Linked DNA regions of Hamadaea flava. The protein of the gene in region 3 binds, or shares a complex with, the protein of the main gene of each other region. Links are inferred from orthologs where the notes say so. Each region holds a gene or a part of one and is shown on either strand. Other genes may lie near its edges.

What was found. Proteins that work in one complex are often made in the same cells at the same time.
Region 1: the proteins of secY (region 3) and secA are in contact, whole or in part, in a crystal structure (PDB 3DIN), measured with the Thermotoga maritima proteins. The link is inferred for Hamadaea flava from one-to-one orthologs. Residues at the interface, in WP_004081795.1 of Thermotoga maritima: Glu108, Gly109, Glu110, Glu111, Ala236, Glu237, Arg238, Arg239, Ile240, Thr241, Ile242, Gln243, Tyr244, Ala245, Arg246, Arg247, Val248, Thr249, Gly250, Arg251, Arg252, Val253, Tyr254, Gly256, Ala257, Ser258, Thr259, Tyr260, Leu261, Pro262; in WP_004082002.1 of Thermotoga maritima: Glu261, Ala262, Arg263, Lys300, Ala301, Arg302, Thr303, Ile304, Ile305, Leu323, Tyr324, Asp325, Pro326, Val329, Ser330, Tyr333, Ile336, Lys340, Phe345, Val349, Glu363, Phe364, Tyr374, Ser375, Gly376, Gly377, Glu393, Ile395, Thr482, Ser483.
Region 2: secY (region 3) and secG share a complex: the UniProt entries of both Escherichia coli proteins name them as parts of the sec protein translocase complex. The link is inferred for Hamadaea flava from one-to-one orthologs.

Annotation. Positions count from the first base shown.
Region 1 is NZ_JAMZDZ010000001.1:5,550,437-5,558,220, reverse strand. The notes cover bases 2,499-5,913. They hold secA (preprotein translocase subunit SecA), read right to left. Parts: upstream 5,546-5,913; coding sequence 2,699-5,545; downstream 2,499-2,698. Other genes in these bases: HDA40_RS26140 (GNAT family N-acetyltransferase), read left to right, coding at 5,697-5,913; HDA40_RS26150 (DUF6912 family protein), read left to right, coding at 2,499-2,649. Outside these bases: pruA (L-glutamate gamma-semialdehyde dehydrogenase), read right to left, coding at 1-50; HDA40_RS26165 (hypothetical protein), read left to right, coding at 212-1,129; HDA40_RS26160 (Rv3235 family protein), read right to left, coding at 1,163-1,645; HDA40_RS26155 (helix-turn-helix domain-containing protein), read right to left, coding at 1,746-1,994; more of HDA40_RS26150, read left to right, coding at 2,143-2,498; more of HDA40_RS26140, read left to right, coding at 5,914-6,293; HDA40_RS26135 (GNAT family N-acetyltransferase), read left to right, coding at 6,290-7,402; hpf (ribosome hibernation-promoting factor, HPF/YfiA family), read right to left, coding at 7,578-7,784. UniProt on the Escherichia coli protein: Required for protein export, interacts with the SecYEG preprotein conducting channel.
Region 2 is NZ_JAMZDZ010000001.1:7,068,349-7,075,561, reverse strand. Bases 2,499-5,342 are described here. They hold secG (preprotein translocase subunit SecG), read right to left. Parts: upstream 4,125-5,342; coding sequence 3,873-4,124; downstream 2,499-3,872. Other genes in these bases: HDA40_RS33205 (ABC transporter substrate-binding protein), read right to left, coding at 4,231-5,342; HDA40_RS33215 (cold-shock protein), read right to left, coding at 3,469-3,672; pgl (6-phosphogluconolactonase), read left to right, coding at 2,622-3,395; HDA40_RS33225 (glucose-6-phosphate dehydrogenase assembly protein OpcA), read left to right, coding at 2,499-2,625. Outside these bases: HDA40_RS33235 (phosphoglucose isomerase-related protein), read left to right, coding at 1-80; zwf (glucose-6-phosphate dehydrogenase), read left to right, coding at 82-1,632; more of HDA40_RS33225, read left to right, coding at 1,645-2,498; more of HDA40_RS33205, read right to left, coding at 5,343-5,970; HDA40_RS33200 (peptidoglycan-binding domain-containing protein), read right to left, coding at 6,127-6,558; tpiA (triose-phosphate isomerase), read right to left, coding at 6,698-7,213. UniProt on the Escherichia coli protein: Subunit of the protein translocation channel SecYEG. Overexpression of some hybrid proteins has been thought to jam the protein secretion apparatus resulting in cell death; while this may be true it also results in FtsH-mediated degradation of SecY.
Region 3 is NZ_JAMZDZ010000001.1:4,352,849-4,360,184, forward strand. The notes cover bases 1,643-4,609. They hold secY (preprotein translocase subunit SecY), read right to left. Parts: upstream 3,809-4,609; coding sequence 2,477-3,808; downstream 1,643-2,476. Other genes in these bases: map (type I methionyl aminopeptidase), read right to left, coding at 1,643-1,769; HDA40_RS20475 (adenylate kinase), read right to left, coding at 1,827-2,480; rplO (50S ribosomal protein L15), read right to left, coding at 4,077-4,520; rpmD (50S ribosomal protein L30), read right to left, coding at 4,520-4,609. Also shown: rpsM (30S ribosomal protein S13), read right to left, coding at 1-57; rpmJ (50S ribosomal protein L36), read right to left, coding at 241-354; infA (translation initiation factor IF-1), read right to left, coding at 413-634; more of map, read right to left, coding at 903-1,642; more of rpmD, read right to left, coding at 4,610-4,702; rpsE (30S ribosomal protein S5), read right to left, coding at 4,702-5,334; rplR (50S ribosomal protein L18), read right to left, coding at 5,353-5,742; rplF (50S ribosomal protein L6), read right to left, coding at 5,739-6,281; rpsH (30S ribosomal protein S8), read right to left, coding at 6,294-6,701; HDA40_RS20515 (type Z 30S ribosomal protein S14), read right to left, coding at 6,823-7,008; rplE (50S ribosomal protein L5), read right to left, coding at 7,010-7,336. UniProt on the Escherichia coli protein: The central subunit of the protein translocation channel SecYEG. Consists of two halves formed by TMs 1-5 and 6-10.

The sequences.
Region 1 (7,784 bases), 1.2 Mb from region 3 along the record:
TCGCGCACTGGTTCGTTCCGGGGTTCCGGCGTGACGAACAGGGCATCCATGGTGTGCTCCCAGACGTTGGCTGCGGTGGCAAGGTCTCGCATACATCCTCGCATGCCCGTTCGTTCCTTACATCGGGTCCCGGACGCCCGTGTGACAACCGCCATCCGTCTCCCTTAGCCCGGGTCGATACGCTTGGGCCGCCCCTCATCAAGGAGATTCCATGACCAAGACCGGCATCGCCGACCGTGCCCCCGCCAAGAGCGCGCAGGACACCACCGCGATCAAGACCGGCGTACCCACGGCGCTCGCGGCCGTCGGCCTGGTCTGGCTCGCGGTCACCCTCGCGGTCGCCCGCGGGACGCTGCACGGCAGCTCCGGTGACGTGGCCCTGAGCACGGCCGCGCTCTCGCTCCCCGCCCTGGTGCAGGCGGCGGTGTTCGCCGGGATCGCCGCCGGCTTCGCGACGACCATCGGGATCGCCCGGACGCGTACGCGAGTCCTCGCGGGCTTCGGGACCGGACTGGCAGTCGGCGTACTCGCGTTCGGCACGGTCCTGCTCGGCTACGGGCTCGAACGCGGTCTGGAGACGGCGGTCGCCGCCGCGATCGGGGTCGCCGCGCTCCTCGGTGGCGGCATCGGCGCACTGCGACCGGTCCGCATGCTCCAGACCGGGCTGATCGTGACGTTGCCGGTGATCGTCCTCGGCTACGTCGTCGGCCACTTCTCCGAGCCGTTGCTCAAGCTCTTCGGCGACAACGGGACGGTCGCCTCCCGCTACAGCGCTTCGGGCTACATCGGCGTCACAGAAGCACTGGTTCAGGGACTCATCGCCGGCATCGTGGCCTTCGTCCTGCTACGCCGGGGCGGCCCGCTCCCGATCAAGGACAACCGGATCGTCTTCGTGGCGTACGCCTTCGCCGGGGCGCTGCCCGGACTGATCATCGGGCTCAGCGAGGTCCTCACCCGGGGCGGCGCCGCCTGGCTGATCGACATGACGACCACGTTCAGCAAGTACGACCAGGTCCTCTTCGGCTGGGGCAACGGGAACCGGGCGAACCAGGCGCTGGTCGTGTTCTTCGTCGGCGCGCTGGCGTCGCTGATCCTCTACGGCCGCACCATCAAGAAGCCCGCGGCCTGAGGCCACGGGCTCGACGGCTGGACGGTTGCGGAATCAGAGCAGGACGGCGGCGGTAGCCAGCCAGGCTCCGTCGTCCTGCCGCTCGATGCGGAAGGCGAACGCGATCACCGTGCCGTGCGCGTTCAGCACGACGGCAGCCTCGCCGATGCCCGGACGCGGCTCGCAGACGCGCAGGCGGCGGGGCTTGACGGCGGCACCACGCGCGGCGTTCCGCGGGCGCAGCTCGCCGACGCGCTTGGCCAGGCGGGAGATCTCCTCGGTGATCTGGACGGCCTCGGCCGGGCGGCAGATCCGCGCCAGCTGGGCGCTGGGCCGGAAGCCCTGGCACACCTCAAGGCAGAGCATCAGGAAACGGCGCGCGGCGGTCTGGCAGACTCCAGAGGCGCCGACGAGCGCGGCGAGCGGCAGCGCTTCCTCGGGGGTGGTTACGGCGACCGCCGCAGCCACCGGTGCGATCTCGTCCGCGCAGGGCGGCTCGTGGGCCGGTGCCGGGAGCAGCCGGTGCACGGGAGTCATCGCAGACCCTCCGTTTCGCCTCAGTCGCCTACCGAGTTCCGCTGTCGGCGTTCCCTCAGTTTGCGTCAGTTTGCCTTTGCAAGAATGTGGTGTTGACAGACTAGCGCCCTTTGTCAAGCTCCGGTAGATCGCCGCCGACAAATGGATTGTCGCGGATGAAATCGGCGGTCTCGGCATACATCCTGGAGATGAAGTCTTCGAGCTTGGCGCGCTCCACGCGCCACTGACCGCGCCCACCGATCTTGATCGCGGGCAGATCCCCTCGCCGCACGAGCGCGTAGACCTGGGCGAAGGAGATGTTCAGCTCCTCGGCCACGTCGTTGAGTTCGAGGAAACGGCGTTGTTCCATCCGGAAGACCTCACCAGCCTGCGTTTGCTTCAGTTTGCCATGTGACGGTAAGGATGCAAGCCAGTCGCCCCCCGGCGCTCGGCGGCGGGGTGTAGGAAGAACGTGCACCACCGCACAAAGTGCGGGAAACGACGTAGGAGGAGGAAGGGTGGCCGAGGACAAGGTCCGGGTCTACCTGGCCGCGACGCTGCCGATGCTCGCCGAGGCGCGCACGGCCGGCGAGGTGGCGGCGGTGGCCGCGCACGCGGTCACGCCCGCGCTGCGGGAGTGGTACGTCGAGGGCGACGAGGAGGAGTTGGAGTACGTCGCGTTCACCCGGGCGGCGCAGGACGCGCTCCGGCTGCTGCACGCGGACGCGGGGGCGCCCCGGCGCCGGGTGGTGGTCTCCGCCGACGTGGCCGGGCGCACGGTCCGGCAGCAGGACGCCGACCTGGGGTCGAGCACGGTCCAGGTGGCGGCGGCGGTGAGCCTCGCCGACGTGGCCGCGATCCACGTGGACGACGCCGACGCCGAATCCGCCGTGGCGGCGGCGGCCGAGGTGGTCGACCAGGCGGCCGCCGGCGATCCGGACGCTCAGTTCACTGTGGACGGCGCGGAGGATCACGAGCTGCTCTGGTACGCCCCCAGCGAGCTGGCCGACGTCCTGGAGCTGTGAACGACGACGGCCCCTCTCCGCACTGGAGAGGGGCCGTCGGCCGATTCGATCAGGAAGCGGCGCCGTGGCAGCGCTTGTACTTCTTGCCGCTGCCGCAGGGGCAGGGCGCGTTGCGCGACGTGGCGACCACCGACTCGCCCGACGCGGCGCCGTTCGTACGCGCGCCGCCCCGCGGAGAGGGTTTGCGGCCCTGGGCCGCGGCGGTGCCGAGGCCGAGCGCCGGAGCCTGCTCCACCTTGGTTCCGCCACCTTCGGACGGGGAGGTGTAGCTGAGGTTCCGCGGCTGCGAGCTGCCGCCGAGGCCCTTGGCCTTGATCTCCACGTTCGACTCGAAGTTCGGCACCGCGAGGCCGGGCTGCGCGACCTCGACCGGCGCCGGCTGCTCCTCCTGCACCTGGACTTCGAGGTTGAAGAGGAAGCCGACCGCCTCCTCCTTGATGCCCTCCATCATCTGGGCGAACATGTCGAAGCCCTCGCGCTGGTACTCGACCAGCGGATCGCGCTGGGCGTACGCCCGCAGGCCGACACCTTCCTGGAGGTAGTCCATCTCGTAGAGGTGCTCGCGCCACTTCCGGTCGATGACGGCCAGCAGGACCTGGCGCTCCAGCTCCCGCAGCGCCTCCGTGCCGAGCTGCTCCTCGCGGTTGTCGTACGCCTCGTTGACGTCGTTCTTCAGCTGCTCCAGCATGAAGTCGGGGTCCAGGCTGGACTTCTCGCCGCCCGACTCCGCGATGAGCTCGTCGACGGTCATCCCGACCGGGTACAGCTGCTTGAGGCTGGACCACAGCTGGTCGAGGTCCCAGTCGTCGGCGTAGCCCTCGGCGGTGGCGCCCTGCACGTAGCCGGTCACCACGTCATCGAGCATGTTGCGGACCTGGTCGTTCAGATCCTCGCCGTCGAGTACGCGCTTGCGCTCGGCGTACACCACCTGGCGCTGCTTGTTCATGACCTCGTCGTACTTGAGGACGTTCTTGCGGATCTCGGCGTTCTGCGCCTCGATCTGCGTCTGCGCACCCTTGATCTGACGACTGACCATCTTGGACTCGATCGGCACGTCGTCCGGCAGGCCCAGCCGGTCCATGACCGCCTCGACCGCGCCCGACCGGAACCGGCGCATCAGCTCGTCCTGCAGCGACAGGTAGAACCGGGACTCGCCCGGGTCGCCCTGCCGGCCGGAGCGGCCGCGCAGCTGGTTGTCGATGCGGCGGGACTCGTGCCGCTCGGTGCCGAGGACGTAGAGACCACCGGCGTCGGTGACCTCCTCGGCCTCGCTGGCGCAGGCTTCCTCCCAGGTCGGGAGGATCTCCTCCAGAGCCTTCAGGTACTCGTCGCCGTGTTCCTCCTCGGTCAGGCCACGCTGGCGCAGCTCGGCCGCGGCGAGGAACTCGGGGTTGCCGCCCAGCAGGACGTCGGTGCCTCGACCGGCCATGTTCGTGGCGACGGTGACCGCGCCCCGACGGCCTGCCTGCGCCACGATCTCGGCTTCCTTCGCGTGATACTTCGCGTTCAGGACCGAGTGCGGGACGCCGCGCCGGCGCAGCATCTGGGAGAGGATCTCGGAGTTCTCGACGGACACCGTGCCGACCAGGACCGGCTGGCCCTTGTCGTGACGCTCGGCGATGTCCTCGACGACCGCCTCGAACTTCGCCTTCTCCGACTTGTAGATGACGTCGGACTGGTCCTTGCGGATCATCGCGCGGTGAGTGGGGATCGAGACGACGCCGACGTTGTAGACCTTGTTGAACTCGGCAGCCTCGGTCTGCGCCGTACCGGTCATGCCGGAGAGCTTCTCGTAGAGGCGGAAGTAGTTCTGGAGGGTGATCGTCGCGAGAGTCTGGTTCTCCTGCTTGATCTCGACGTTTTCCTTCGCCTCGATCGCCTGGTGCATGCCCTCGTTGTACCGGCGGCCGTGCAGGATGCGACCGGTGAACTCGTCGACGATCAGGACCTCGCCGTCGTTGACGATGTAGTCCTTGTCCCGCTTGTAGAGCTCCTTGGCCTTGATCGCGTTGTTCAGGTAGCCGACCAGCGGGGTGTTCACCGACTCGTAGAGGTTGTCGATGCCGAGGCGGTCCTCGACGCGGCCGATGCCGCGCTCGGTGATCGCGACCGTGCGCTTGGACTCGTCGACCTCGTAGTCGCCCTCGCCGTCGAGGCCGCGCTCCAGCCGCGAGACGACCTTGGAGAACTCCTGGTACCACCGGGCCGACTGCTCGGCCGGGCCGGAGATGATCAGCGGCGTCCGCGCCTCGTCGATCAGAATCGAGTCGACCTCGTCCACGATCGCGAAGTTGTGGCCGCGCTGCACCAGTTCCTCGTGCGACCAGGACATGTTGTCGCGCAGGTAGTCGAACCCGAACTCGTTGTTCGTGCCGTAGGTGATGTCGCACTCGTACGCCGCGCGGTGCTCGGCGGCCGGGCGGTTCGGCAGGATCACGCCGACGGTCAGGCCGAGGAAGCGGTGCACCCGGCCCATCCACTCGGCGTCGCGCTGGGCGAGGTAGTCGTTGACGGTGATGATGTGGACGCCCTTGCCCGACAGCGCGTTCAGGTACGCCGGCAGCAGCGCGGTCTGCGTCTTGCCCTCACCGGTCTTCATCTCGGCGATGTTGCCGAAGTGCAGGGCGGCCCCGCCCATGATCTGCACGTCGTAGTGGCGCTTGTGCAGGACCCGGCGAGCGGCCTCGCGGACCGTGGCGAACGCCTCGGGCAGCAGGTCGTCGAGGGTTTCGCCGTCGGCCAGTCGCTCCCGGTACTGAACCGTCAGCTCGCGCAGCTCGTCGTCGGTGAGGTCGGTGTAGTTCTCCTCGATCGAGTTGACGGCGGTCGCGATCGCCTGAAGGCGGCGCACCATGCGACCCTCGCCGGCGCGGAGGATCTTCTCAAAAATCGACACGGGTCAGCGCTCCCCTAGATGGTCTGCCGACCCATCCTAGGCGGAGTTTCGCCGTTCACCCACCCCCGCCCGGCCGGGTGCCCCTAAAGCGGCATAAACCTCGCGTCTGGGCACACACTTATCGGCTTGCCCTAGCTGGCAGACTCGACCCATGAGCAGCCCCTATGACCAGCCGCAACCGGTGCTCGGCGCGATCACCGACCGCGGCGAGAAGATCATGCTTCGGCCGGCCGAGATGCGCGATGTGGACGCCATTCTCACCGCCTGCACCGACCCCGAGAGCCAGCGGTGGACCACCCTCTCTCCGGGCTACGACCGTGACCGCGCGGTCGGCTTCGTCACCGACTACGCGCCCGGCTGGTGGGCCCGTGGACAGGGCGCCGCCTGGGTGATCGCGGACGCCGACGGCACGTACGCCGCCCAGCTCGACCTCCGGGTGCTGGCCGATCCGAAGATCGCCGACGTCGGCTTCCTCACCGGGCCGGCCGCCCGCGGCAAGGGCTACATGACCGCCGCGCTCCGGGCGGCGACCGCGTACGGGCTGCTCCACCTGGGGTTGGAGCGCGTCGAATGGAAGGCGCACGTCGGCAACGTCGCCAGCCGCCGGGTCGCCGAGAAGGCCGGCTTCACCTTCGAGGGGACACTGCGGGCGTACGGGAGCAAGGACGGTCGCCGGGTCGACGAGTGGATCGCCTCGTTCCTCCCGGCCGACCTGCCGGCCGACGCCGCCGTGGAGGTGCTCGGGTGAGCTACGTCTACCGAGACGTCATCGAAGCCGGTGACCTCCTCCTGCGCCGTCCCCGGGCGACGGACGCCCCGGAGGTCGCGCGGGCGCTCGACGACCCCGAGGCCGTCCGTTTCCTGCCCAACGTGCCGATCCCGATGACCGCCGCGTTCGCCGAGGACTGGGCGAGCCCGGACAGCAACGCCCAGTTGGAGGCGGCCGGTGGGGTGCGGTTCGTCGCCACCGATCGGCGTACCGGGGACCTGCTCGGCGCGGTGAGCCTGCAGCGGGCTCAGGCCGACCGGGCGCAGGCCGAGACCGGCTATTGGGTGGCGCCCTGGGCACGCGGCAAAGGCGTCGGCACCGCCGCCGTGAGCGCCGTCGCGGCGGCTGGTTTCGAGGCCGGGCTGGCCCGGATCGAACTGTGCGCCGAATGGGAGAACGTCGGGTCGCAGAAGGTCGCGCTGGCGGCGGGCTTCCGGCGGGAGGGCGTACGCCGATCGGCCGCGCTCTCGCGGGACGGCGACACCCGGCACGACCTGATCACCTTCGTCCGCCTCGCGTCCGACAGCGGCGACCCGGTCCCGCCGGGACTGCCCCCGCTGCCGGGCGGGCAGCTCACCGACGGGGTGGTGACCCTGCGGCCGCAGCGTACGCAGGACGCCGCCGACCTGCTGGCGCTGTTCACCCTGCCCGAGGTGGCCGAGACCAACTTCGGCGACACCGAGGTGACGCTGGCGAACATGACGGCCAAGGCGGCCCGAGTGGGCTCCCTGTGGCTGGCCGGCGACCGGGCCGACATGATCATTCTCGACGCCGCCACCGGGGAGTTCGCCGGGGACATCGGCTTCTACTACTTCATGCGCGGGCTCCAGGAGGGCATGATCGGCTACAGCCTGCGCCGCGAGTTCCGGGGTCGCGGTTTCGCGTCCCGGGCCGCCGATCTGGTCGCCCGCTGGGCGTTCGAGGAGGCCGGGGTGGCCCGCGTCATCGCCGGCACGGATCCGCGCAACATCGCGTCGCAGAAGGTGCTCGAACGGGCCGGGTTCGAGCGTGAGGCGCACATGCGCCACCGCCTGCCCGGCCCGGACGGCACTCGGCTCGACGACATCCAATGGGTCCGCTTGCCCTAACCCGCCCTACCCGGCCTTACTGCGCGCGTTGATCATGGGGTTTCCGGTCACGACACACCGTCGAGACCACGGTTAACCCCATGATCAACGCGGCAGGCCGACCGGCGGGGCGGGCCGCCGGGCGGGCGGAGGCGCGCGGCGCGGGCCGGCGGCACGGCGGGCGATGGAAGAAGAGCTAAGGCGCGAGGGTGATCACGCCGTAGTCGTAGGCCTTGCGTCGGTAGACGACGCTCGGACGGCCCGATTCCTTGTCGTTGAACAGGAAGAAGTCGTGCCCGACCAGTTCCATCTGGTACAGGGCGTCGTCGATCGTCATGGGCTCGGACGAGAACTCCTTCTCGCGCACGATGTGCCAGGGCTCGTCGCTCTGCTCGGCGGCGTC
Region 2 (7,213 bases), 2.7 Mb from region 3 along the record:
CGCTGCTGCACCTGCACTTGAACGACCGGCGCGCCGGGGTGGCCCGCCTCCTCGACGCCGCCCGCATCTTGGGAGCCTGACGTGTCCCTCGCCCGGAGAAAGGAAGAGACGGGGCCGCGCAACCCCCTGCGCGATCCGCAGGACCGGCGACTGCCCCGCATTCCCGAACCTTGCGCCCTGGTCATCTTCGGCGTGACCGGCGACCTGTCCCGCAAGAAGCTCATTCCCGCGATCTACGACCTGGCGAACCGGGGGATGTTGCCGCCCGGCTTCGTCGTCCTGGGGTACGCCCGGCGGGACTGGGGTGACGGCGACTTCGAGGACTTCGCCCGCCAGCACGCCCAGGAGCACGCGCGTACGCCGTGGCGGGAGGAGGTGTGGCAGCGGCTGGTCGGCAACATCAAGTTCGTGGCCGGCGCGTTCGACGACGACGCCGGGTTCGACCATCTCGCCGCCACGCTGGACGACCTGCGGGAGACGCACGGCATCAAGGGCAACGCCGCGTTCTACTTCTCCATCCCGCCCGCCGCCTTCCCGACCGTGCTCAAGCAGCTCGAGCGGACCGGCATGGCGAGCAACGAGAAGTCCGGCGGCTGGCGCCGGGTGGTCGTGGAGAAGCCGTTCGGCAACGACCTGGAGTCGGCGAAGAAGCTCAACGACCTCGTCGACGACGTGTTCACCGCGCCGGACGTCTTCCGCATCGACCACTACCTCGGCAAGGAGACCGTCCAGAACATCCTGGCGCTGCGGTTCGCCAACGCGCTGTTCGAGCCGGTCTGGAACACCAAGTACGTCGACTCCGTGCAGATCACGATGGCCGAGGACGTCGGCATCGGCACCCGGGCGGCGTTCTACGACTCGGTCGGCACCGCGCGGGACGTGCTGCAGAACCACCTGTTGCAGCTGCTCGCACTGGTGGCGATGGAGGAGCCGACGAGCTTCGACGCGAGCGAGATCCGGGCGGAGAAGCTGAAGGTGCTGCGGGCCATCAAGCTGCCCAGCGACATCGCCACCGGCACCGTCCGCGGCCAGTACACCGCGGGCTGGGTGGCCGGCGAGCCGGTGGCCGGGTATCTGGAGGAGTCCGACGTCCCCGCGACCTCGACGACCGAGACCTACGTGGCCGTCGAACTGGGCATCCAGAACCGGCGCTGGGCCGAGGTCCCGTTCTACATCCGCTGCGGCAAGCGCATGCCGCGCCGGGTCACCGAGGTGGCGATCCTGTTCAAGAAGGCGCCGCACCTGCCGTTCAACCCCGACGACGTGGAACTGCTCGGCAACAACCAGCTGGTCATCCGGGTGCAGCCGGACGAGGGCGTCGTGCTCAAGTTCGGCTCGAAGGTCCCCGGCACCGCGATGGAGCTGCGCGACATCGCGATGGACTTCTCCTACGGCGAGGCCTTCACCGAGGCCAGCCCGGAGGCGTACGAGCGGCTCGTCCTGGACGTCCTCATCGGCGACCGGACGCTGTTCCCGACCGCCGACGAGGTCGAGGAGAGCTGGCGGGTGGTCGACCCGCTCGAAGAGGCGTGGGCCGGCACCAAACCCGACCCCTACCGGGCCGGTACCTGGGGGCCGATCGAGGCGGACGAGATGCTGGCCCGCGAGGGCCGCACCTGGCGCCGGGCATAGGAGGACTGAACAATGCTGGCTCTCTGGGACACTACCGGGGCCGAGGTCGTCCGCAAGCTCGCCGCCGAACGGCACTCCGCCGGCGGCGTCGCGAGCGGACTGGCCTTGACGCTGGTCGTCGTGGTCGAAGAGGCACGCGTACGCGCGGTCGAGGACGCGGCGACGATCGCCGCCGCGTCGCACCCCTGCCGCCTCATCGTGGTCAGCCGGATCTCGCCGACCGCCGGGGCGACCCGGCCCGGCGTCGACCCGGCCAAGGACCGGCTCGACGCCGAGATCATCGTCGGCGGGCGCCTCGGCCCGGCCGAGGCGGTCGTGCTGCGGATGCACGGCGGCGTCGCCCAGCACGCCGAGAGCGTCGTCATCCCGCTGCTCGCCCCGGACGTCCCGGTGGTGACCTGGTGGCACGGCGCTCCCCCGGATCGCATCGCCGAGGACCCGCTGGGGGTCGTCGCCGAGCGGCGCATCACCGACGTCGCACAGGCCGCCGATCCGATGGCCTCACTGCGCCAGCGAGCGGTCGACTACGCCCCGGGGGACACCGACCTGGCCTGGACGCGTACGACGCCGTGGCGGACCCTTCTGGCGGGCGCGTTCGACACCGTGACTGAACCGGCGACGGCGGTCTCGGTGACCGCGCCCGGCGATGACCCGGTGGCCGCGTTGCTGTCGGGGTGGCTCTGCGCCCGGCTCGGCGTCACTCCGACGCTCAAGCCCGGATCGCGGCTGGATCAGGTCGCGGTGACCCTCGGCGACGGCTCCGAGTTGTCGCTGACCCGCAACGAGGGCACGGCGGTGCTGTCGCGGAGCGGCTCGCACGACCGGGTGCTGCCGTTGGTGCACCGTCGGCTCGGCGAGGAACTGGCCGAGGAGCTGCGTCGGCTCGACGCCGACCAGATCTACGCCGCCGCGCTGGAGGCCGCCACCGGCACCGAGGGGCTCAACGACCGCATCGGCCAGCGCGTCGGGGTGAAGGACCTGGTGAACGTGTGAGCGCGGAGCACGCCGTCATCGTCCACGCCGACGCCGACCTGCTGGCTGAGGCGGTCGCGGCGCGGTTGACGGTCAAGCTGATCGACGCCCAGTCGGCCCGCGGCAGCGCGAGCGTCGTGCTCACGGGTGGGCGGGTCGCCGCCGCGGTCTACCGGGCCGTGGCCGCCAGCCCGGCCCTCGGGGCCGTCGACTGGTCACGGGTGGACGTCTGGTGGGGCGACGAGCGCTTCCTGCCGGCCGGCCACCCTGATCGCAACGAGACCCAGGCGCGCCAGGCGCTTCTCGACCTGGTTCCGCTCGATCCCGCACGGGTACGCCCGATGGCGCCGTCGGACGGGCCGGACGGGGACGATCCGGAGGCCGCCGCCGCCCGGTACGCCGCTCAGCTGGCCCGGGTCGCGGAGGGTTCGGCGGATCTGCCGTACTTCGACCTGGTGTTGCTCGGGGTGGGCGAGGACGGCCACGTCGCGTCGGTCTTCCCGGAGCAGCCGGCCGCCTACGAGACGCGTCCGGTGGCCGCCGTACGCGGAGCGCCGAAGCCGCCGCCGGTGCGGATCACCCTCACCCTCCCGGCGATCAACACCGCCGACGAGGTGTGGCTGATCGCCACCGGTCCGGGCAAGGCCGCCGCCATCGGGATGGCCGTCTCCGGCGCCGGCGCAGTACAGGTGCCCGCCGGTGGCGTGGAGGGTGTCGGGCGTACGTTGTGGCTGCTGGACCGGGCCGCCGCGGCTCAGCTGCCGGCCAAGGCGGTCAGCCTGCGCTCCTGACGGACGCGGTATTCGGCCCGATGACCGCGAAAGGCCCCCGCACCGAAGTGCGGGGGCCTTTGCGTGAGTCTGATCAGAGCGGGCGGACCTGCTCGGCCTGGGGGCCCTTGGCTCCCTGAGCGATCTCGAACTCAACCCGCTGGTTCTCCTCCAGGCTGCGATACCCGCTGCTCTGGATGGCCGAGAAGTGAACGAACACATCCGGGCCGCCGTTGTCGACCGAGATGAAGCCGAAGCCCTTGTCCGCGTTGAACCACTTGACGGTTCCCTGTGCCATGCTGCGCCTAACTCCCTTGGTGGGTTCTTCCACGTGCGTCTGCATCGTGACCTTTTAGCTGCGGAGCACGCGAAGCCTTCCCAAAAGTGCTGGTCAAGCAGCGCGAGTGAACCTCGTACGCAAAAAGATGCCATCAGCCTAGCGCATCCCCGCGACCTATGGGTGCACGGTGGGCCGGAACACGCCGAACGAGTGGATGATTACTTGACTTCGAGCTTGAGCCAGAGGCCGAGACCGACGATGCACGCGAACCAGATGACACCGACCAGAACGGTGTATCGGTCCAGGTTCTTCTCGGCGACGGACGAACCGGCCAGGTTGGAGGAGACCCCGCCGCCGAACATGCTCGACAGGCCGCCGCCCTTGCCCCGGTGGAGCAGGACCAGCAGGGTCAACAGGCCGCTCGTGAGGAGCAGGATCACGATCAGCGTGTAGGCGAACCAAATCGGCACGGGAGGTCCTCTCAGAGGGCGTTGTCGGGGATCAGAATAGCCGGACGAAGGCGCGGGAGCACACCCCGGTGGGCATGCTCCCGCGAAGACTCCGCCCGGTCGCCGGTCAGGAGGCGCCGGACTGGCTCGGGTTCTTCAAGCCGATCGCGCTGATGTCCGGCTGGGCGAACATGGGGGAAATGAAGACGTTCGACACGTTCGACCCGTAGATCCGCTGGGCCACGCTGTAGACCACCGGGATGGCGGCCGCCTTCTCCATGATCTTCTGGTCCAGCTCGCCCCAGAGCTTGTACTGACGCTCCAGGTCGGGCTCGGCGACCGCCTCGTCGATCAGCCGGTTGATCTCGTCGTCGTCGAAGAACGAGTAGTTGTTCGTCCCCGTCTCCCCCGGCGCGGGTAGGTTGCGGCCGTCGAACAGGGCCGGCAGCACGGCCGAGCCGTTCGGGTAGTCCGGCACCCAGCCGGCGAAGATCAGGTCGAAGTTGAGGCTGGAGTCCGAGACGTCGTGGTAGTACGTCTTGTAGGTCACCGGCACCGCCTCGACCTGGACGCCGATCCGCAGGTACATCTCCACGACCGGCTTCATCAGCCGCTTGATCGCCGGGCTGTCCCGGTACGCCACTCGCAGCTTCTTCGGGCAGTCCTTGGCCTGCTTCAGCAGCTCGGCGGCCCGGTCGATGTCGCCGTCCGGCCGGGTGTTGGTGCCGTAGACGTCGAAGTCCTTGTGCGCCGCCAGCGACGGCGGGATGAACGAGGTCGCCAGCTCACCGGAGATCGAGCCGCCCAACGCCGTACGCAGCTTGCGCTTGTCGAAGGCGTACGACAGGGCCTGCCGGCACTTCACGTCCTTGATCTTGCGGGTGTTGATCGCGAAGAAGCGCACCGCGCCCGTGGTGCCGGTGGCGGTCCGGGCGGCCAGCTCGGGGTCGTTGACGACCTGCTGGAGGAAGTTCGGGGCGACATCCTGGTCGATCATGATCCCGGAGTGCTCCGGGCCCTGGTCGGCGATGAGCTTGTTGGTCTCCTCGGCCGAGTCGTTGGCGGCCTGGATCATGATCTTGTCCGGGTACGCCTTGCGCACCGAGTCGGTGCCCGCGTCCCAGTTGTCGTTGCGGACCAGGGTCAGCGCGGCGTCGGTCCGGTCGGTGATCTTGTAGGGGCCGGAGGAGAACGGCTGCTCGTCGTACGCCGGCCGGTCCTTGCCCTCGATCTCCTGCCGGACCGGGGCCAGCCCGGTGAGCGCGGCGACGTAGCCGAAGTCGCCGACCGCCTGCTTCAGGTGGTACTGGACCGTCTTCTCGTCGACGCACTCGACGGCCTTGATGCCCTGGCCGCCGTTGTTGCCGTTGAGGAACGGGCCCTTGTAGTCCTTCGGCGCGTCCAGGTAGTTGCGGACGTAGGGCAGCCCGTCCTGCATCAGATCGGAGAAGTTGCGCTCGGCGCCGTACTTGAGGTCCTTGCAGGTGACCGGGGTCCCGTCCTGCCACTTCACCCCGTCGCGGAGCTTGAACTCCCAGGTCTTGTTCCCGTCGGACGGCCGCCCGGTGTCGGTGGCCAGGTCGGGCACGATCTCGCTGGCCGCGTCACCCGGCTCCGCCTTGGTCGTCGTCAGCGTCCGGGTGATCAGGCGACTGATGTTGACCTCGAGCGCGGCGTTGATGATCTGCGGATCGAGGTGATCGGGCAGGGCCCCGACGAAGACGGTGAGGGTGCCGCCCTTCGCGGGGGCGTCGGCCTCCGTGCTGGCGGCCGAGTCGCAGGCGGCGACGCCGCTCAGGACCAGCGCGGCGGTGACCCCGTACGCGGCCCGGCGACGCCAGGCTGGGGCGGTGACATGGCGGTGCATGCTCGTCCTCATGGGGGGTGGGGATGGGACGCCAGACACTCTATGGTTTGCGCCGCACGCGCGGGAACCCGGGCGGCCTTTCGCAATCAACTCCTGACCTTGACCTGACGCAAGGTCAGGAGTCGATGACTCAGCGCGTCACCGGCCGGCTCCGGATCACTGGAGCCGGAAGCAGCGCAGCTGGGCGAAGTCGTTCCGGGTCGCCCAGTACATCACCGAGCGGGTGGTGGGGCCGTAGATCCCGTCGGCGTTGATGTTGTACGCGTCCTGGATCGACGCGACCTTCGCCTTGGTGGCCGAGCCGTAGATCCCGTCGACCGTCAGGCCGGTCTGGTAGCAGTCGTTCAGCTCCCGCTGGAGCACCTTCACCGCCGCGTTGGCGATCCCCGACTGGAGGTGGCAGTTCGTGCTGCCGCTGGCCGAGGGGACGCTGGCGGACAGCCGGGCGCCGGTGTAGGGGTCGATGCCCGTGGTGGGCTGCAGGACGGAGCTGGTGCAGACCGGCGTCGCCGCCGCGGCCGGGGACGCCGGCAGCAGGACCGTCGCACACGCTACGAGCGCGGTCGCCACCGCGATGACTCGTTTCATGGTTCCTCCCGTGAAGTCGGTCCGAAGTGGACCGTGACCTCGCGATCCGCCGATCGCGACAGCGAGAGTTTTCCATGAAGCAGTTCGGCGCGACGCCCCGCTGGGACATCGCGCCGAACTCGGTTCTAAGCCGGGCGGATCAGGCCGCCTTGGCGTACCGGACGATCCCGGCGAACTCCTCCAGGACCAGGCTGGCCCCGCCGACCAGGGTGCCGTCCACATCGGGCTGCGCCATGATGCCGGCCGCGTTCGCCGCCTTCACCGAGCCGCCGTAGAGGATGCGCACCTTCTGCGCGACGTCGGCGCCGAAGACCTCGGCGATCCGGCCCCGGATCGCGCCGATGACCTCCTGCGCGTCCTCCGCGCCGCAGGTCTTGCCGGTGCCGATCGCCCAGACCGGCTCGTACGCGACGACGACCTTCTCGACCTGCTCGGCCTTGAGGCCGTCCAGGCCCCCGTCGAGCTGGGCGAGGGTGTGCGTCACGTGCTCGCCGCGCTCGCGGATCTCCAGGCCCTCGCCGACGCAGAGGATCGGCGCGATCTCGTTGGCCAGCGCCGCCTTGACCTTGGCGTTGACCAGCGCGTCGTCCTCGTTGTGGTACTCACGCCGCTCGGAGTGGCCGACGGCGACGTACTGGCAGCCGAGCTTGGCCAG
Region 3 (7,336 bases):
CAGCGCGATCTCCATGCGCTTCTCGCGCGGGAGGTCGACGCCCAGAAGACGTGCCATGTGTGGGCTAGCTCCTCGTGGATGTGGCGGAGGTCTGTACCCGGCCCCTTCCCCACCTGCCCGGATGGGGCCCCGGCCTCCGACCGGGGGTCAGCCACGAGAGTTTCCCCGATGGGGACGTCCCCGCGGCCGGGACGAGCTATTCGGACGTGCGTGATCTGCGGACGCGTTCAGCGCCGGGGCTCAGCCCTGGCGCTGCTTGTGGCGCGGGTCGTCACAGATGACCATGACCCGGCCGTGCCGGCGGATGACGCGGCACTTGTTGCAGATCTTCTTAACGCTCGGCTTGACCTTCACGGTTCGCCTTTACTCCGGTTTTGGACACGGACATGCGTCCGATGTCGGTGTGCTGTTGCTACTTGTAGCGGTAGACGATCCGGCCCCGCGTGAGGTCATAGGGCGACAGCTCTACGACCACCCGGTCTTCGGGCAGGATGCGGATGTAGTGCTGGCGCATCTTTCCGCTGATGTGGGCCAAGACTTTGTGACCATTGGCCAGTTCCACCCGGAACATTGCGTTCGGGAGTGGCTCGATGACCCGGCCCTCGATCTCGATGGCCCCGTCCTTCTTCGGCATGTCCTCCGCTACCTGACATCGGCTGCATTGATTGGCTCACGTTGTCCTCGCGCAGGTGGCCCGGAACCCGGGTCGCCGGCACGCCAGCCGCGGCACTGTCATCCGCCGGAGCATTGGCAGGCATGACAGAGGGGACGCGGTGCGCCGTTGAGCCAGTCTACGCGGCCATATGCATCGACGCCAAATCAGGGTCCGCCGCACCCGCGGTCGGGCGCGTCACAGCCGGCGCGTCGTGATCTCCGTTACCCCACGGAGTTACGCAGCGGAGTCACGCGGCGCTCGCGGTGACCAGATCGCCGAGGCGGTCGCGACCGCCGTCCTCCGCGGTGAACACCCACACGCCGTCCTCGTAGAGGCCGATCGAGTGCTCGACATGGGCGGCGTACGAGCCGTCGACGCTCACCACCGTCCAGCCGTCGCCCAGTTCGAGCGTACGCGGAGAGCCCATCGTGATCATCGGCTCGATGGCCAGCGCCATCCCCGGCACGAGGAACGGACCCTTACCGGGCCGCCCGTGGTTGAGGATGTGCGGATCCTGGTGCATCTCGGTGCCGATACCGTGGCCGCCGTACCCGTCGACGATGCCGTACCGCCGCCGCGTGCCGGTCACCCGGCCGACGAGGGCCGACTTCTCGCCCCGGATCGACGCCTGGATCGCGTACGAGATGTCGGTGAGCCTGCCGCGGCCGGACCGCACACCGCGGGCGGCGGCGGCGATCCCCGCCCACATCGCGTCCTCCGCGACCGCGGCCATCCGCGTCAGCTCCGGTGCGGCCGCGCCGACCCCGACGGTGATCGCCGAGTCGCCGTGCCAGCCGTCCAGGATCGCGCCGCAGTCGATGGAGATCAGATCGCCGTCGGCGAGCACCTGCCCACCGGACGGGATGCCGTGCACGATCTGCTCGTTGACCGAGGCGCAGATCGAGGCAGGGAAACCCTGGTAGCCCTTGAACGACGGGATCGCGCCGGCGTCCCGGATGACCTTCTCGGCGAGCGCGTCGAGATCGGCGGTGGAGATCCCCGGCCGCACGGCCTCGCGCATCGCGGCCAGGGCCGCGGCCACGACCAGACCGGCCTGCCGCATCTTCGCGAGCTGGGCCGGCGTTTTGACCTGAATGTCGAGCTGGTGACGCATTAGACCAGACTAAGTCAGTCCCGGAGGGCGCTTCCTCGGGGCGGGCGGATAGCGGCGTCAGCCACCGTAGGAGCGCAGGGCGTCGATCGCGCGCGCGGTGACGTCCTCCACCGGGCCGGTGGCGTCGATGCCCACCAGCTTGTTCTGGGCGCCGTAGTAGTCCGCCAGCGGCGCGGTGTCACGCTCGTAGACGCGCAGCCGCTCCGCGATCGTCTCCGGCTTGTCGTCGTCGCGCTGGTACAACGATCCGTTGCACCGGTCGCAGACGCCCTCCTTGGTGGGCGGGTCGAACTCGACGTGCCAGATCTTGCCGCAGTTGTGGCAGGTACGCCGCCCGGACAGCCGCCGGATCACCTCGTCGTTGTCGACGACGAGTTCCAGCACCAGGTCGAGCGCCGTACCGGCATCGGCGAGCATCTTGTCGAGCGCGGTCGCCTGCGGCACCGTACGCGGAAAACCGTCGAGCAGGAAACCGTCGGCGGCGTCGGGCTCGGCCAACCGGTCCCGCACCATGTTGATGGTGACCTCGTCCGGGACGAGACCGCCGGAATCCATGTACCGCTTGGCTTCCAGCCCCAGCGGCGTGCCCTGGGACACGTTCGCCCGGAAGATGTCGCCGGTGGAGATCTTGGGCACGGAGAGGGTCGAGGCGATGAACTCCGCCTGCGTACCCTTCCCCGCGCCCGGCGGGCCGACGAGAACCAGCCTCATCGCAGGAAGCCTTCGTAGTTCCGCTGCATGAGCTGGCTTTCGATCTGCTTGACCGTCTCCAGGCCGACGCCGACCATGATCAGTACCGCGGTGCCACCGAACGGGAAGTTCTGGTAACTGCTGCCGCCGAGCCACATGAAGAAGAAGTTCGGCAGGACCGCGATGATGCCCAGGTAGAGGGCACCCGGCAGGGTGATCCGGGTCAGGATGAAGTCCAGGTAGTCGGCGGTGGGCTTGCCGGGCCGGATGCCCTGCACGAACCCGCCGTACTTCTTCATGTTGTCGGCCACCTCAGTCGGGTTGAAGGTGATCGACACGTAGAAGTAGGTGAAGAAGATGATCAGCAGGAAGTAGGTCAGGATGTAGACCCAGTCGCTCGGGTTGGCCAGGTGCCGGTCGACCCACGTCCAGACCTTGCCCGGGTCGTCGCTCTTGGTGAACTGGAGCGCCAACTGCGGCAGGTAGAGCAGGGACGAGCCGAAGATGACCGGGATGACGCCGGCCTGGTTGACCTTGAGCGGGATGTAGGTCGAGGTGCCGCCGTACATGCGCCGGCCGACCATGCGCTTGGCGTACTGCACGGGGATCCGGCGTTGCGCCTGCTCGATGTAGACCACGGCAGCGATGATCGCGACGACCAGAACCAGTACGCCGACGAACCAGTACGCGCCCTTGGACTTGTAGATCTGCCAGCCCTCGGCGGGAAGCCGGGCGGCGATCGAGGTGAAGATCAGGACGGACATGCCGTTGCCGATACCGCGGTCGGTGATCAGCTCGCCCAGCCACATGATGACGCCGGTGCCGGCGGTCATCGTGATCACGAGCGAAGCCAGGGTCAGCCACTGCGGGATCGCGGTCTGCGGGATGATCTCGACGCCGGCCGGGCAGGCGTTGCCGAACAGCTGGCCCGACTTGCCGAGCGCGACGAACGCGGACGACTGCAGGACGGCCAGACCCAGGGTCAGGTACCGGGTGTACTGCGTGATCTTCGCCTGGCCGGACTGGCCCTCCTTGCGCAGCTGCTCGAGCCGCGGGATCACGACGGTCAGCAGCTGCAGGATGATCGACGCGGTGATGTAGGGCATGATGCCCAGCGCGAACACCGACAGCGAGAGCAGCGCTCCGCCGGAGAAGAGGTTCAGCAGGCTGAAGATCCCGTTGGTGTCCCCCGCCTGTGCGTTCTTGATGCACTCCTGGACGTTGCCGTAGGAGACGCCGGGGCTGGGAATGGTGGCACCGAGCCGGTAAAGCGCGATGATGGCCGCCGTGAACAGCAGCTTCTTGCGCAGGTCAGGCGTCTTGAACGCACTGAGAAACGCGGAGAGCAACTCTATCCTCCTGCGCGAGGCGACCTTTTCGGGGTCGGTGGCGGGGGCGTGACGGGATGGCTACGGGACGAATCCCATAGCTGGGTTTGGACTGTAACAGTCCAAGGGTGGTTCTGCTCAGGGGTGTCGACACATTATTTGCCTCGGTGCCCCTGGACCTGTGCTAAAAGCAAGGCGCCGACTGCCGACTCCACAGAAGGAAGCAGCAGCCGGCGCCCTGATTGCCCGTGCTTAACAGCTCGGTAGCTTGCCACCGAGCCTGCCTGGCTTACAGCTCGGTGGCGGTGCCACCGGCGGCGGCGATCTTCTCCTTGGCGGACGCGCTGAACGCGTGCGCCGAGATCTGGAGAGCGATGCCGCCGAGGTCGCCGGTGCCGAGCACCTTGACCGGCTGGCCCTTGCGGACCGCGCCGGCCTCGGCCAGCTCCTGCGGGCCGACCTGGCCGCCGTTCGGGAACAGCTCGGCCAGCCGGTCCAGGTTCACGACCTGGAACACGACCTTGAACTTGTTCTTGAAGCCCTTCAGCTTCGGCAGGCGCATGTGGATGGGCATCTGCCCGCCCTCGAACGCCGCCGAGACCTGGTAACGGGCCTTCGTACCCTTCGTACCGCGACCGGCGGTCTTACCCTTGGAGCCCTCACCGCGACCGACACGGGTCTTCGCGGTCTTGGCGCCGGCTGCCGGACGGAGGTGGTGGACCTTGATCGTCATCAGTCGACCTCCTCAACCTTGACCAGGTGGTTCACCGTGAAGATCATCCCGCGAATCTCGGGACGGTCCTCCTTGACGACCACATCGTTGATCCGCTTCAGGCCGAGCGAACGCAGCGACTCGCGCTGGTTGAACTTGGCACCGATCTCGGACCGGACCTGCGTAACCTTCAGCCGCGCCATCACGCACCCGCTCCCGCGCGCAGTGCCAGCATGCGGGCCGGGGCCACGTCCTCGACCGGCAGACCGCGGCGAGCGGCGACAGCCTCGGGCGACTCCAGCATCCGCAGCGCCTTCACGGCGGCGTGGACGATGTTGATCGGGTTGGACGAGCCGAGGCTCTTGGAGAGCACGTCGTGGATGCCGGCGCACTCCAGCACGGCACGCACCGGGCCACCGGCGATGACACCGGTACCAGCGCTCGCCGGCTTCAGCAGGACGACGCCCGCGGCGTCCTCGCCCAGCACCGGGTGCGGGATGGACGAACCGATCCGCGGCACCTTGAAGAAGTGCTTCTTGGCCTCCTCGACACCCTTGGCGATCGCCGCGGGCACCTCCTTGGCCTTGCCGTAGCCGACGCCGACCGTGCCGTCGCCGTCGCCCACCACGACCAGCGCGGTGAAGCTGAACCGACGACCGCCCTTGACGACCTTCGCGACGCGGTTGATCGTGACGACCCGCTCGATGTGCGGGGTCTTCTCGACCGGCGCGCGGTCCCGGCCGCCGTCGCGACGGTCGCCGCGACCGCGACGCTGACCGTCGCCGGACTCGTTGCTGTTACCGGACCCGGAGCCCCGGCGCTGTGGACCTGCCATTATTCGATCCACTCCTTCCTAGAACTCGAGCCCGCCGCTGCGGGCCGCGTCCGCCAGAGCCGCAATACGGCCGGCGTAGCGGTTGCCGCCACGGTCGAACACAACCTTGCTGATGCCCGCGGCCTTGGCGCGCTCGGCCACCAGAGCGCCCACCTTCGTGGCGAGGTCGCTCTTGGTGCCCTCGGCGCCCCGGATCGAGGCGTCCATGGAAGAGGCCGACACGAGGGTGTGACCCTTGATGTCGTCCACGATCTGCACGGTGATCTGCCGCAGGCTGCGGGTGACCACCAGACGCGGCCGCTCCGCCGTTCCGCTGAGGTTCTTGCGGATCCGGAAGTGCCGGCGCGCCTTGCCGACGGCGCGCTGAGCCGCGACGCCGCTGCGGCGCTTGAGGAGCTGGGCGCTCACTTCTTACCTGCCTTTCCAGCCTTGCGGCGGATGACCTCGTCCGTGTACTTGACACCCTTGCCCTTGTAGGGCTCCGGCGGACGGATCTTCCTGATCTTCGCGGAGACCTCGCCGACCAGCTGCTTGTCGATACCCGACACGTGGAACAGCGTCGGCCGCTCCACCGTGAAGGTGATGCCCGCGGGGGCGGTCACCAGCACCGGGTGCGAGAAGCCCAGGGCGAACTCGAGGTCCGAGCCCTTGGCGGTGACGCGGTAACCCGTGCCGTTGATCTCCAGGCTCTTGCGGTAGCCCTCGGTGACGCCGACGATCATGTTGGCGACCAGGGTACGCGAGAGACCGTGCAGCTCCTTGGCGCGGCGCTCGTCGTTCGGGCGGCTGATGAGCAGCTCGCCGCTCTCACTGCGCTCGGCAGTGATCGGCTCGGCGAGGGTGTGCTCGAGAGCGCCCTTGGGGCCCTTGACCTTGACGGTCGGGCCATCGATGGTGATGTCGACCCCGGTCGGGACCGGGATCGCCTTACGTCCGATTCGCGACATTGCAGACCTTCCTCACCAGACGTAGGCGAGGACTTCCCCGCCCACCCCTCGCTTGCGGGCCTGCCGATCGGTGAGCAGTCCCTGGGACGTCGAGATGATCGCCACGCCCAGGCCGCCGAGCACCTTGGGGAGCTCCTGCGAACGGGCGTAGACCCGAAGGCCGGGCTTGGAGACCCGGCGGATGCCGGCGAGGCTGCGCTCACGGCTCGGGCCGTACTTGAGGTCGACCGTCAGCGTCTTGCCGACAGCCCCCTCCTCGGGCTCCTCAACCGCCCAGGCGGAGATGTAGCCCTCGGCCTTGAGGACCTCGGCGATGTTCGCCTTGATCTTCGAGTAGGGCATCTGCACCCGGTCGTGATACGCCTGGTTGGCGTTACGCAGACGCGTCAGCATGTCTGCGATTGGGTCGGTCATCGTCATGGTTTGTCTTAACCTCTCTCGCCGCGGTTCCGCCGGCTGCCGGACGATCCCGGCCGGGGCCTACGGCGAAGCAAGTATTCGGTCGCCAACGGCCCCTTGAGGCCGCTGGAGATGTGATCGTTTACCACGAAGCCTTCGACACGCCGGGCAGCTCGCCACGGTGCGCCATCTCCCGGATGCAGACCCGGCAGAGACCGAACTTCCGGTAGACGGACTTCGGCCGACCACACCGCTGGCAGCGGGTGTAGGCACGCACGGCGAACTTCGGCTTCGCGGCCGCCTTGATGATCAGCGCCTTCTTGGCCATATCAGTTCTCCTTGAACGGGAAGCCCAGCAGCTTCAGCAGCGCCCGGCCCTCATCGTCGGTCGTGGCGCTGGTCACCAGGGTGATGTCCATGCCCCGAACCGAGTCGATCCGGTCCTGGTCGATCTCGTGGAAGACCGACTGCTCGGTCAGACCGAACGTGTAGTTGCCGTGCCCGTCGAGCTTGCGCCCGTCCAGACCGCGGAAGTCACGGATACGCGGCAGGGCGATCGCCAGCAGCCGGTCCAGGAACTCCCACATGCGGTCGCCGCGCAGGGTCACCTTCGCGCCGATCGGCATACCCTCGCGCAGCTTGAACTGCGCGATGGA